3 regions of the Roseibium sp. SCP14 genome follow, and region 2 is predicted to be linked to each of the others. Evidence: riboswitches for the same ligand, from Rfam matches in the RefSeq annotation. Region 2 holds a riboswitch; each other region holds the start of a gene.
What was found. Region 2 has a riboswitch for thiamine pyrophosphate ahead of thiO (glycine oxidase ThiO). Riboswitches for the same ligand answer to the same signal wherever they lie in the genome.
Positions count from the first base shown of each region.

Region 1: another riboswitch for thiamine pyrophosphate. It lies ahead of thiB (thiamine ABC transporter substrate binding subunit); the one in region 2 lies ahead of thiO (glycine oxidase ThiO).
Region 3: another riboswitch for thiamine pyrophosphate. It lies ahead of ABLQ08_RS18190 (hydroxyethylthiazole kinase); the one in region 2 lies ahead of thiO (glycine oxidase ThiO).

Region 1 is NZ_JBDZYH010000001.1:1,312,227-1,316,144, reverse strand. Features, by position in the region: gene ABLQ08_RS06030 (thiamine/thiamine pyrophosphate ABC transporter permease ThiP) at 1-877, opposite strand, end outside; gene thiB (thiamine ABC transporter substrate binding subunit) at 853-1,833, opposite strand; TPP riboswitch at 1,866-1,973, opposite strand; gene groL (chaperonin GroEL) at 2,225-3,868, opposite strand.
Region 2 is NZ_JBDZYH010000001.1:91,329-95,246, reverse strand. Features, by position in the region: gene ABLQ08_RS00475 (pirin family protein) at 1-730, opposite strand, end outside; gene ABLQ08_RS00470 (DNA topology modulation protein FlaR) at 877-1,401, shown strand; TPP riboswitch at 1,463-1,588, shown strand; gene thiO (glycine oxidase ThiO) at 1,723-2,700, shown strand; gene thiS (sulfur carrier protein ThiS) at 2,684-2,881, shown strand; gene ABLQ08_RS00455 (thiazole synthase) at 2,887-3,660, shown strand; gene ABLQ08_RS00450 (thiamine phosphate synthase) at 3,657-3,918, shown strand, end outside.
Region 3 is NZ_JBDZYH010000004.1:257,110-261,027, reverse strand. Features, by position in the region: gene ABLQ08_RS18200 (TRAP transporter substrate-binding protein) at 1-922, opposite strand, end outside; gene thiD (bifunctional hydroxymethylpyrimidine kinase/phosphomethylpyrimidine kinase) at 924-1,730, opposite strand; gene ABLQ08_RS18190 (hydroxyethylthiazole kinase) at 1,763-2,536, opposite strand; TPP riboswitch at 2,605-2,715, opposite strand; gene ABLQ08_RS18185 (Lrp/AsnC ligand binding domain-containing protein) at 2,852-3,088, shown strand; gene ABLQ08_RS18180 (hypothetical protein) at 3,136-3,546, shown strand; gene ABLQ08_RS18175 (DMT family transporter) at 3,588-3,918, opposite strand, start outside.

The DNA.
Region 1 (3,918 bases), 1.2 Mb from region 2:
GAAGAAAGACTGAGGCAATCGCGATCCAAATCGTGTCGACAATCGGCTTCCCGCCATCCCAGCGGCGAATGGCCCGGTCAAGTCCGGCACCAAAGCCGTCCCCCCGCGAGAGTTTGAGTGCGGCGTATGCTGCTGCCGTTGTCAGGACCAGCTGCAGCGCCGACAGCATCGCTGCCCGGCTGAGGTCGAAGTCATACGTGAAGGCCTGATAGATCGCCAGTTCGATCGTCGTGGCACGGGGGCCGCCGCCCAGGGTTAGCGCAACTGCAAAGCTCGTCAGGCAAATGGCAAAAATCACAGCCAGAACGCCGGGAAGGATCCGCGCCAGCATCGGCAACTCGATCAGCCGGAACATTGAACGCTCGTCACAACCCAACTGGGCCGCGAGACGAAATCGTTCCGAAGGAACCTCCTGCCAGCCTTGCAGAATCAGGCGAGTGGCCAAAGGCAGATTAAAAAAGACATGCGCAAGGACAACGCCATGCAATCCGTAAATGCGGATAGGTGGCAGGCCGAAGAGGCCAAACGCGTCGGAAATCCACCCCGCGCGTCCGAAGACCTGGAGGAGGCCGATTATGGCCACGATGACGGGAAGGATGAAGGGAGCCCCGAGAAGGGCGATCAACACGCTTCGGCCCGGAAACCGCCGCCTTGCCAGCGCACGGGCAACCGGGATTGCCAATCCGGCGCTGATCAGGGCGGAAAGCACCGCCTGCGTAAGCGTAAAGCGCAGCGCTGCCCAGTCAGCCGGACCAAATCCTTGCCCGGCTTCAGCGCGCAGCGCAATTGCGGCCAGCGTGCCCAGAATCAGCGCGGCGACGACAGCCGCCGACGCGATCCCCGGGAACGGATTTACTGGCTGAGTGCGCCCAGCCATTCCGCCAACGCTTCTTCCCGCACTTTGGCGGCTTCATCAGCGCCCAAGAGTAGGGATTTTTCCGGAGTGTGCAGGGTTTCGAAGCCTTTTGGCAGTCCGCCCTCCGGAGTAATTGCAGGATACATCCAGTTCGTGGTCGGAATGATGGATTGGAACACGTCGGAAGTCATGAACTCCAGAAACTGATCGGCCAGTTCCGGCTGATCCGTGCCCGCCATTTTCGCAGCAACTTCGACCTGCATGTAGTGACCTTCGTCAAAGGCGGCAGCAGCCTTGCTGGCGTCGTCTTCGGCAATCAGGTGATAGGCCGGTGAGGTGGTGTAGCTGAGCACCATGTCCGCTTCCCCTTCGAGAAACAGTCCATATGCTTCCGACCAGCCCTTGGTGACAGTGACGATATTGTCCGAAAGACCTTCCCAGATTGCCGAAGCTTCGTCGCCATAAACTGCCTTGACCCACAGCAGAAGGCCCAGTCCCGGTGTCGACGAGCGTGGATCCTGAATGAGGATCTTGGTATCGCTCTCTGCCAGTTCGCGGAAGTTGCCGGGTGCCTCGGCGTCCTTGTTGTGCACGAAAGCGAAGTAACCCCAGTCGTAAGGCACGAAGGTTTCGTCGTTCCACTCAATCGGCAGCGCATATTCGGTGCGTACGGAATGGGGCGCGAAGAGGCCGGTTTCCTTTGCAGCGGCAATCAGGTTGGTGTCCAGACCAAGCACGATATCCGCGTCGGAATTCTCCCCCTCCAGCCGGATGCGCGACAGAAGAGCTGCGCCATCTTCGATGCCGACGAGGTTCAGCTCGCAATTGCAGACGGCTTCGAAAGCTTCCTTCACCTGCGGGCCGGGGCCCCAGTCGGAAACGAAGCTGTCATAAGTGTAGACGGTCAGCTGGGGTTTGTCGGCGGCAATCGCCGATGTTGCGCACAATAGTCCCGCAGCAAAGAGCAGATGTTTCATGTCATCCTCCATTGCGGCGAGAGGGCAAGGATGGATGAAACCGCTACCTTTCCCTCCGCCGGTTCTAGCCGGTTCAGGTTCAACGGGTTTGCCAGAACGGCATCTCAGCGCGAATTCCTCACGCACCCCGAGGTAAGGCCGTGATTATCTGGAAATGCGTCTGAGCACAACAGGATTACGGTTAGCTGGATAAAGATTGTGATGGCCTTACACCAGTGCATCCGATGAAGGTTTCTCGGGCGAACGCAGGTGCATTCGATCAATCCTCATTGAAAGCCCATGCCACCCCTGGTGCCGCAATTCGGCACAGACTGAAGTGACGGGTGGCTGCAAACGCAAAAAGGGCGGTCCGAAGACCGCCCTTTCCGTAAAGCTTTGAGCTTTGGACTTCTTAGAAGCCCATGCCGCCCATACCGCCCATGTCGCCACCCGGCATTGCCGGTGCTGCTTCTTTCTTCGGCAGCTCAGCAACCATGGCTTCGGTGGTGATCAGCAGACCAGCGACGGAAGCTGCGTCCTGCAGAGCAGTACGAACAACTTTGGTCGGGTCGATGATGCCGGCTTCGATCATGTTGACGAAGTCTTCGGTCTGAGCGTTGAAGCCGAAGGTGTCGTCGTCGTTTTCCTGGATCTTGCCAACAACGATGGAGCCTTCGACGCCAGCGTTTTCGACGATCTGACGGATCGGAGCTTCCAGAGCGCGCAGAACGATCTTGATGCCGGCTTCGATGTCGGAGTTGTCGGAAGACAGAGCGGAGACAGCTTTCTTCGCACGCAGCAGAGCGGTGCCGCCACCCGGTACGATGCCTTCTTCAACGGCAGCACGGGTTGCGTTCAGAGCATCGTCAACGCGGTCTTTTTTCTCTTTCACTTCGATTTCGGTCGCACCGCCAACGCGGATAACTGCAACACCGCCAGCGAGCTTGGCCAGGCGCTCCTGGAGCTTCTCGCGGTCGTAATCGGAAGTGGTTTCTTCGATCTGAGCCTTGATCTGACCAACGCGGCCGTCGATGTCTTCCTTGGAACCGGCACCGTCAACAATGGTGGTGGTTTCCTTGGTGATGGACACCTTCTCAGCGGTGCCGAGCATGTCGAGGGTCACGTTTTCCAGCTTGATGCCGAGATCTTCAGAGATCACAGTGCCGCCGGTCAGGATAGCGATGTCTTCGAGCATTGCCTTACGGCGATCGCCGAAGCCCGGAGCCTTGACAGCAGCGATTTTCAGGCCGCCGCGCAGCTTGTTGACAACGAGAGTTGCCAGTGCTTCGCCTTCAACATCTTCAGCGATGATGAGCAGCGGACGGGAAGACTGAACGACAGATTCCAGGATCGGCAGCATAGCCTGCAGGTTGGAGAGTTTCTTCTCGTGCAGCAGGATGAACGGCTTTTCCAGGTCAGCAAGCATCTTGTCAGCGTTGGTGACGAAGTACGGAGACAGGTAGCCGCGGTCGAACTGCATGCCTTCAACGACTTCCAGCTCGGTTTCCAGAGACTTGGCTTCTTCGACGGTGATCACGCCTTCGTTGCCGACTTTCTGCATGGCTTCGGCAATGTCTTTGCCGACCTGCTCGTCGCCGTTAGCGGAAATGGTGCCGACCTGAGCAACTTCTTCAGAAGTGGTGATGGTCTTGGAAGCAGCTTCCAGAGACTTCACAGCTTCAGCAGCAGCAAGATCAACGCCGCGCTTCAGGTCCATCGGGTTCATGCCGGCAGCAACAGCTTTTGCGCCTTCCTTGACGATAGCCTGAGCCAGAACGGTAGCAGTGGTGGTGCCGTCGCCAGCGATGTCGTTGGTCTTGGAAGCCACTTCGCGCACCATCTGGGCGCCCATGTTTTCGAACTTGTCTTCCAGTTCGATTTCCTTGGCAACGGAAACACCGTCCTTGGTGATGCGCGGTGCGCCGAAGGCCTTGTCGAGAACAACGTTACGGCCTTTCGGGCCGAGGGTTACCTTGACAGCGTTTGCGAGGGTGTCCACGCCTTTGAGCATGCGCTCACGGGCGTCGGAGGAGAATTTTACTTCTTTAGCAGACATGTAGTCGTCTCACTTAAATTGGAATGATGTTGAGATCAGAAGCGGTTCGC
Region 2 (3,918 bases):
CCACCAGATGATCGCCAGGTTTGAAGACGAGCAGCTGAGCGGGGTCGAAGTCCTGTCCGGCAATCGATATACGGCCTGATATTGTGTAAAGCCCACGTTCTTCCCAGCCGGCATCAAGAGGGATCTTTGCGCCGGGTTCCAGTGAGATATCCGCGTAGAACATTTCCGAAGCGGTTTTTACCGGTGCCTTATGGCCGTAAAGGTCACCGGCAATCAGCTTCACTGAAGCGCCTTTGTCCGCGAATTCGGGTTGCTGTTCGGTTCCAAAGTGCTGGAAAGTCGGATCGCCTTCTTCCAGATGCTTTGGTAGAGCAACCCAACTTTGAAGGCCGAACAATTGCCGGGTTTCCTGCTTTCGCTCCGGGCGTTCGCGTTCCGAGTGGACGATGCCTTTGCCGGCACTCATCCAGTTAAGCGCTCCGGGCGAGATCGCGATTTCCGTCCCGAGACTGTCCCGATGATACATTTCGCCCTCAAACAGGTAGGTTACCGTCGCGAGACCGATATGCGGGTGTGGGCGGACGTCGATACCACCGCCGACAAGCAGCTCCGCTGGTCCCATCTGATCGAAAAAGATGAACGGACCGATCATGCGCCGTCGTGGAGACGGCAGGGCACGGCGGACATGAAAGCCGCCCAGGTCTGATGTCCGGGGAACAATGATCGTATCGATCGGATCGCAACTTGCGGCATTGCCCGCGACCGGGTCGGGGGTGTTCAACCAGCTCATCTGCCTCTCCTTGCAGTCAAAAGCGCGTCTGCCGGTTAGATAGGGTCGCAGGCCTGTAAGTGTCCATTGAACAGTCTGTTTCCATCTTTTCTTTCAATCAGAAGGGCGTATAACTGCGAGCCCTCAATCGCCCCAAAAGGTGTTTCATGAAACGCGTGATGATCGTCGGAGGTCCCGGTTCGGGCAAAAGCACGCTCGCGCACCAGCTCGGTCAGCGGACGGGTTTGCCCGTCTACAACATGGACCACATTCACTGGCTGCCTGGCTGGGTTGAAAGACCCAGACAGGAAAAAGATGCGCTGACGCATCAGGTTCACATGAAGAGCGAATGGATCTTCGAAGGTGGTCATTCGAGCACTTACGCGGAACGGGTTGATCGGGCGGACACATTCATCTGGTTGGATGTTCCGGTCTGGTTGCGGATCTTTCGGGTTCTGAAACGCTCTCTTCAATATTACGGCAAAAGCCGGCCTGATTTGCCGGAAGGGTGTCCGGAGCGTTTCAACGGCCAAACCGTCGAGTTCGTGCGGTTCATCTGGCGCACCCGGCATAGCGCACGCGCCAAGCTGCTTCGGATCTACACAGCTCCGCCGCCGCATCTGACTGTTCTGAAGTTTTCCAGTCTGAAAGAGACGCGTGCGTTTTTGGATGACCTGTCACCGGAAACCTGAAGACAGGGAGCGGACACACGCTGAGATGTCTTGACAGAACGTGCGTGCCGACGGCACAAACGGGGCTCACCCGGGGTGTCCCGTCATGGGGCTGAGATGCTGCAGGGTGCGGTAACACGCACAGCGCAGGGACCCGAAGAACCTGATCCAGGTCATGCTGGCGAAGGGATGGTGGCCCTGACGGCGCGCGAGGACCATTTGTCCGGCGCATGCAGTCAAGCGCATCCCCGACAGCCCCTGACGAAAAAGAATGTAAGGCCTTTGGTTGGCCCTGCAGGAGTGAAACGTCGTGCAAGGTGTCTCAGGCGCAGGTGCAAAGACATGAGGGTCCTGATCCGCGGAGCAGGTGTTGCCGGGTTGTCGCTCGCATACGAACTTCGCAAGCGGGGTGCCGAAGTCACCTTGTTTGAGATCCGTGAAGGCTTGACCAGAAGTGCTTCCTGGCTGGCCGGTGGCATGCTGGCACCGTGGTGTGAGCGTGAAAATGCCGAAGAAGACGTTCTCGCTTATGGAAAAAAGTCGGTCGACTGGTGGGCAAAAGCGTTGCCGGGTGCGGTTTCGCACAAAGGTACCCTGGTCGTTGCGCCACCTCGTGATATCGCCGAACTCAGTCGCTTCGCCGGACGTACGAGCGGCTACGAATGGGTGGATGGGGCCGGGGTAACAGGTCTTGAGCCCGACCTGGAGGGGAGATTTTCCAAAGGACTGTTCTTCCCGAAGGAGGCTCACCTGGATCCGCGAAAAGCCTTGATCCAGCTTGAAGAAACGGTTTCCAGACTGGGTGTTAGAACCTTCTTCGGACCAGAAGAACCGAAGGTGGATACGAATTTCATCGCCGATTGCATAGGTATGGCGTCGAAAGAAAAGGAGTTGAGGGCAGTGCGCGGGGAAATGCTGATCCTGCACGCACCAGAGATCACGTTGTCCAGGCCCGTTAGAATGCTTCATCCGCGCATTCCGGTCTATATCGTGCCTCGGGACAACAACCACTTCATGGTCGGGGCAACGATGATCGAAAGTGCCGATGACGGCCCGGTCAGTGTTCGCTCCACCATGGAACTGCTGAACGCTGCCTATAGCCTTCACCCGGCTTTCGCTGAAGCCAAGATCATTGAGACAGGCGTGGGTGTTCGCCCGGCCTATGCCGACAATCTGCCGCGCATCAACTTTGACGGCCGGGTCCTGAGCCTGAATGGCTTCTACCGTCACGGTTTCCTGCTGGCTCCGCATTTTGCGGCACAGGCCGCCGAAACCCTGTTCCTTTCTTCCAAGGAGACCACCCTTGAAACTCATCATTAACGGCGAAGAGCAGGAGGTGACCAGTTCGACCCTCTCAGGGCTTCTGGATGAACTGGCCTATGAACACGATTTTCTTGCCACAGCGCGCAACAGCGAGCTTGTTTCTGCTGAAGAACGTGCCAGCTGCGAGCTTCTTGAAGGGGATCGGATCGAGATCCTGTCTCCCATGCAGGGAGGGTGAGGACCATGCTTGAGTTTTATGGCGAGGTGATTTCTTCCCGCTTGCTTCTGGGAACAGCGCAATATCCGTCGCCGAAAATCCTTTCAGATGCAGCAATGCGATCAGGTAGTGTAATACTGACCGTTTCCTTGCGCCGCGAAGCAGCAGGAACCGGTGCTGGTGGCAAGTTCTGGGACCTCATCCGCCAGCTGAATGTGCGCGTGCTTCCCAACACTGCCGGATGTCATTCTGTGAAAGAGGCCGTAACCACTGCGAAGATGGCGCGGGAGTTGTTCGGAACAGATTGGATCAAGCTGGAGGTCATAGGCCATCATGACAGCTTGCAGCCGGATGTATTTGGATTGGTGGAGGCTGCACGAATTCTGTGCGAAGACGGTTTCAAAGTCTTTCCATACACCACGGATGACATCGTTGTCGGTGAAAGGCTGCTGGAAGCAGGATGCCAGGTGTTGATGCCCTGGTGTGCACCGATCGGGTCTGCACGGGGACCGGTCAATCCCGATGCTCTTAGAGCCTATCGCGCTCATTTCCCCGGCGTTCCGCTTGTCGTGGACGCCGGTCTTGGTCGTCCGTCTCACGCCGCTCAGGTCATGGAGTTCGGCTTTGACGCGGTTCTCTTGAATACAGCTGTCGCAAAGGCCGGTGATCCTGTTGCGATGGCAGAAGCTTTTTCAAAGGCCGTCGAGGCGGGGCGCCAGGCATTCGAAGCCCAACCGCTGGACCCACGCGACATGGCCGTTCCCTCAACCCCTGTAATTGGCATGGCAGTATTTGAATGAAACTCGACCCGTTTTACCTGATCGTTGACAGTTCCGAGTGGATCGGACGGCTGATCCCGCTTGGCGTCAAGCTGGTCCAATTGCGCATCAAGGACAAGCCGGAGGCGGTACTGCGTAAAGAAATCGCAGCATCAAAGACGATCTGCAAAAGACATGGTTGCCAATTGATCATCAACGACTATTGGCAGCTCGCCATCGATGAAGGTTGCGACTTTGTTCATCTCGGCCAGGAAGATCTGGCGGATGCGGATGTGACGG
Region 3 (3,918 bases), on a different contig from region 2:
CGGTCACACCATCTTCTTCCTGAAGAAGCTGCAGGCTGCCTGCATTTTCCCAATCGCTCTCCGCCAGGGCTCGTCCGTTTTCTGCTCTGCAGGCTTCCAGGACAATGGCCCGCAACTCTTCCGGCAATCCATCAAGTGCAACCTGATTGAATATCGCTTCACCGGTGCCATTGGGTTCATGGAAACCAGGAGAATAGTAGTTTTTGGCGACCTTTTGAAAACCCATGGCCCGGTCCGACCAGGGCCCCAGAAACTCTGTGGCATCCAGAACACCGCTTTGAAGCGCCTGGAACAGTTCGCCGGGAGGCAGGCTGACGGGCGTTGCCCCTAGCCGGCGCATGACCTCGCCTCCAAGTCCCGGCATGCGGATCTTCAGACCTTTCAGGTCATCAAGACCATTGATGTGCTTCTTGTACCAGCCACCCATTTGAACACCGGTGTTTCCAGCCATAACGGGCTTCAGGCCGAAGGGCGCGTAAAGCTCGTCCCAGAGAGCCTGCCCGCCACCCTGCTCAATCCAGCTGATATGTTCATGCGGCAGCAGACCGAAGGGAATTGCGGTGAAATAGACCGAGGCGGGTATCTTGCCTTGCCAGAAGAAGGACGCAGTGTGCGCCATCTGAGCCGTGCCGGCTGCAACCGTATCGAAAACCTCAAGCGCGGGAACCAATTCCCCGGCTGAATAAAGCCGTATCTGGAAACGGCCACCGGACATTCTGGCGACCTGATCGACAATCCGCTGAGCGGTTACTCCAGGCCCGGGCAGGTTCTTTGGCCAGGATGTCACCATTTTCCACTCTATCGTGGCCTTTTCTTCGGCGATCGCCGGAGCTGCGAGTGCTGCGGAACCGACGGCAACAGAACTCCCGAGTAACGACCGCCGATTGATCATATTTTTTGACAGGTGAGATTTTTCTGACATGTCACATGCTCCAGAAGCGATAGAAATGATGGACGGGGCCGTGACCGGCTCCAATCTCGAGCTGGTCAGCCGCCGAAATGGCAGCATGGATGTATTTCTTGGCAGCTCTCGTTGCGCCTTCCAGATCGCTGCCCTTGGCGAGCTCCGCTGCGATTGCCGATGAAAGCGTGCACCCGGTTCCATGTGTGTTGTTCGTCTGGATGCGCTCCGCATGCAACCAGATGGCATTGCCGACCGCATCGAAGAACAGGTCAGCGCTTTCTTCACCTGTTCCGTGCCCTCCCTTGAGCAGGACGGACTTGCACCCGAGCCTCAGGAGATTCTCTGCCTGCGAGAGCATCTCGGTCTCATTGGCCGCAATTTCGGTCTCCAGCATCCGGGCAGCTTCGTGAAGGTTTGGTGTGATGACATCAGCGAGCGGCACGAGGACGGAGATCAGGCTCGATACGGCGCTGTCGACCAGCAACGGGTCGCCGGACGCCGCCACCATCACGGGGTCAAGCACCACGGGTCCGGTGTCGAGCGCCTCCAATCCACCGGCAACGGCCTCAATGATCTCGACGCTTGAAAGCATGCCGATCTTGGTAGCGTTGACTTTCAGATCCGAATAGACCGCATCCATCTGGGCACGTACGAAAGCGGGCGGGACGTCATGAATGGCACTCACCCCGAGAGTGTTTTGCGCCGTCAGGGCGGTCAGCACACTGGCACCGTAGACGCCATTTGCCGAAAACGACTTGAGATCGGCCTGGACCCCGGCCCCGCCACCGGAATCGGATCCTGCTATGGTCACCGCGATGGCGGTCATGTGTCTCTCCATTCTTGAATGAGAAAAGGAAATCAGGCCGTTTTCAGCCGCATTTCGATATCGTTCGCCGTGATTGAGTAAAGGGCGTCGAGAAGTTCCGGCACCAGGCTTCCCGGACCTCCCGCGCGGCTCGCGGCCAGTTCTCCGGCTATATTGAAGACCGACAGTCCACAGGCCGCAGCCAGAGCGGTGTCCGTCTCCACACAGGCAAAGGCTGCCAGCACGGCGCCACCGGCACATCCGGTGGCGGTTACGCGGGCCATGAGAGGATGACCGTTGCGCAGGCGAAAATCCTCACCCTGGCTTTCAATCTTGTCTTCAACGCCCGTCACAGCCAGCACGGTACCGGCCGATATCACCGCATCGGCGTCGGACCTTTGCGGAAAAAGTGCAGTCATTTCCGCCTCGTTCAGGCGCAACAGGTCCGGCTGGAAGTCCATCAACTCCTTTGCGAACGCGCAACGCACCGGAGACCGGTTCACGAAGACCGGGTCGATACTGACAGGACGCCCCGCCGCCTTCGCAGCCTTGATGGCAACCGGAATGGCTTCCCGGCGGCTTTCGTCCAGTGTCCCTAGATTGACGAGAAGAGCATCCGCGCTTTCAGCGAAACCGGCGACTTCCTCTTTGGCGATCGTCATCGACGGAACGGCGCCAAGCGCCAGCAAGGTGTTGGCCGTGAAGGTTTGCGCAACAGCATTCGTGATCGCGTGAATACGGGGCGACTTCTGCCGAACCCTCATCAACAGGTCAAAGACGGTTTCCGCCGACAGGTTCTGTGTGGAAGCAGCGATGGACAGGTTCATGCATCTCCTCCGAAAGGCTCCGGCTGCAAACCGGAATACTGTTCAAGAGGGAGAGCTGTGAATGCCCTGGCAATCTGCATCTCAAATCCCTCCGCCGGCATCACCCGGATCAGGTTCAAGGAGTTGGCCTTCCGCCTCTCAGCCCGATCCAGAATCGCCGGGCACCCCCATGAGATATCTGCACTGCTAACAAGGCGAACCCGTCATTGCAAGACTGTACAATGGTCGCAGGCTGCATCAGTGATTGACTGCGGACAACAGATAGGCGATGTCCATGGGCATCATTCCGCAACGTTTTCTTTTCCGGAGCATCGCATGACCCCGTTTTTCGTTATGATCAAATGCCAGTTGGGCAAGACCTATCAGGTTGCCAACGCGATCGCCGACGCGGAAATTGCCTCGGAAGTCTATTCCACCAGTGGCGATTATGATCTTCTGGTGAAGTTTTATGTCGATGACGATGCCGATATCGGACATTTCGTCAATGAAAAGGTCCACCCGATCGACGGTATTCAGGACACCAAGACGATCATTACGTTCAAGGCTTTCTAGTTTTTCGCCTGACGCTCTCCCCGCATCCGGAGCCATTGGAGGTCAGCATGCATTTTTTGAAAGTTTCCGCCTTTGTCATCGGCCTGGGTGTCTTTTCACTTGCTCCGCCTCCAACGGCAAATGCGCAAGGCATGCCGCCTGAACAGATCAAGCAGATACTGGACGTGACCAAGGCAAGCTGGGTTTCCTTTCGCGACTGGGAAGGACAGCAGCTGATCTACTTCACCCATCTGGAAGCCTGGAAGTGCGGGATCGACTATGTCTTTTACGGTCTGAATGATGGCCCTCTGGACCAGATGTGGGAACTGGACGCATGCGATCCGGACAACCCCAATGCGGTTCTGAAGGAAAAACCGTATATTGAATTGCCCGCAGGCTCGACAAACTCAATCAGCGTGCAGCTGGTCTTTCCCGACGGCTCCAAGAGCGCTGTCGAGACCTTCCACTATAAGCCCTAGAAAGCCACTTTCGCCTTTCCTGACCCGAAAGCTTCTCATTGTCATGATTTCGACGGCGAAGACGCACGGCGCGCCTTGGTGCGGTCGAGGCCGAGCCGATGTTCGCGGTAGATGACGAACACCCCGGCGGCGATGACGATCAGGGCACCGATCACCACTTCCGGCACGGGGATTTCGGAAAACACCAGCCAGCCGACCAGGATCGCCCACAGCATGTTGACATAGTCAAACGGGGCGATGGTAGAGGCATCGGCAAACCGATAGCTCTGTGTCAAGAGAATCTGGCCGACGCCTCCGGCAAGTCCGATCAGAACCAGCAGGCCTGCCGTTGAAAGATCCGGGACTACCCAAGTGTGTCCCGGTAGAACATAT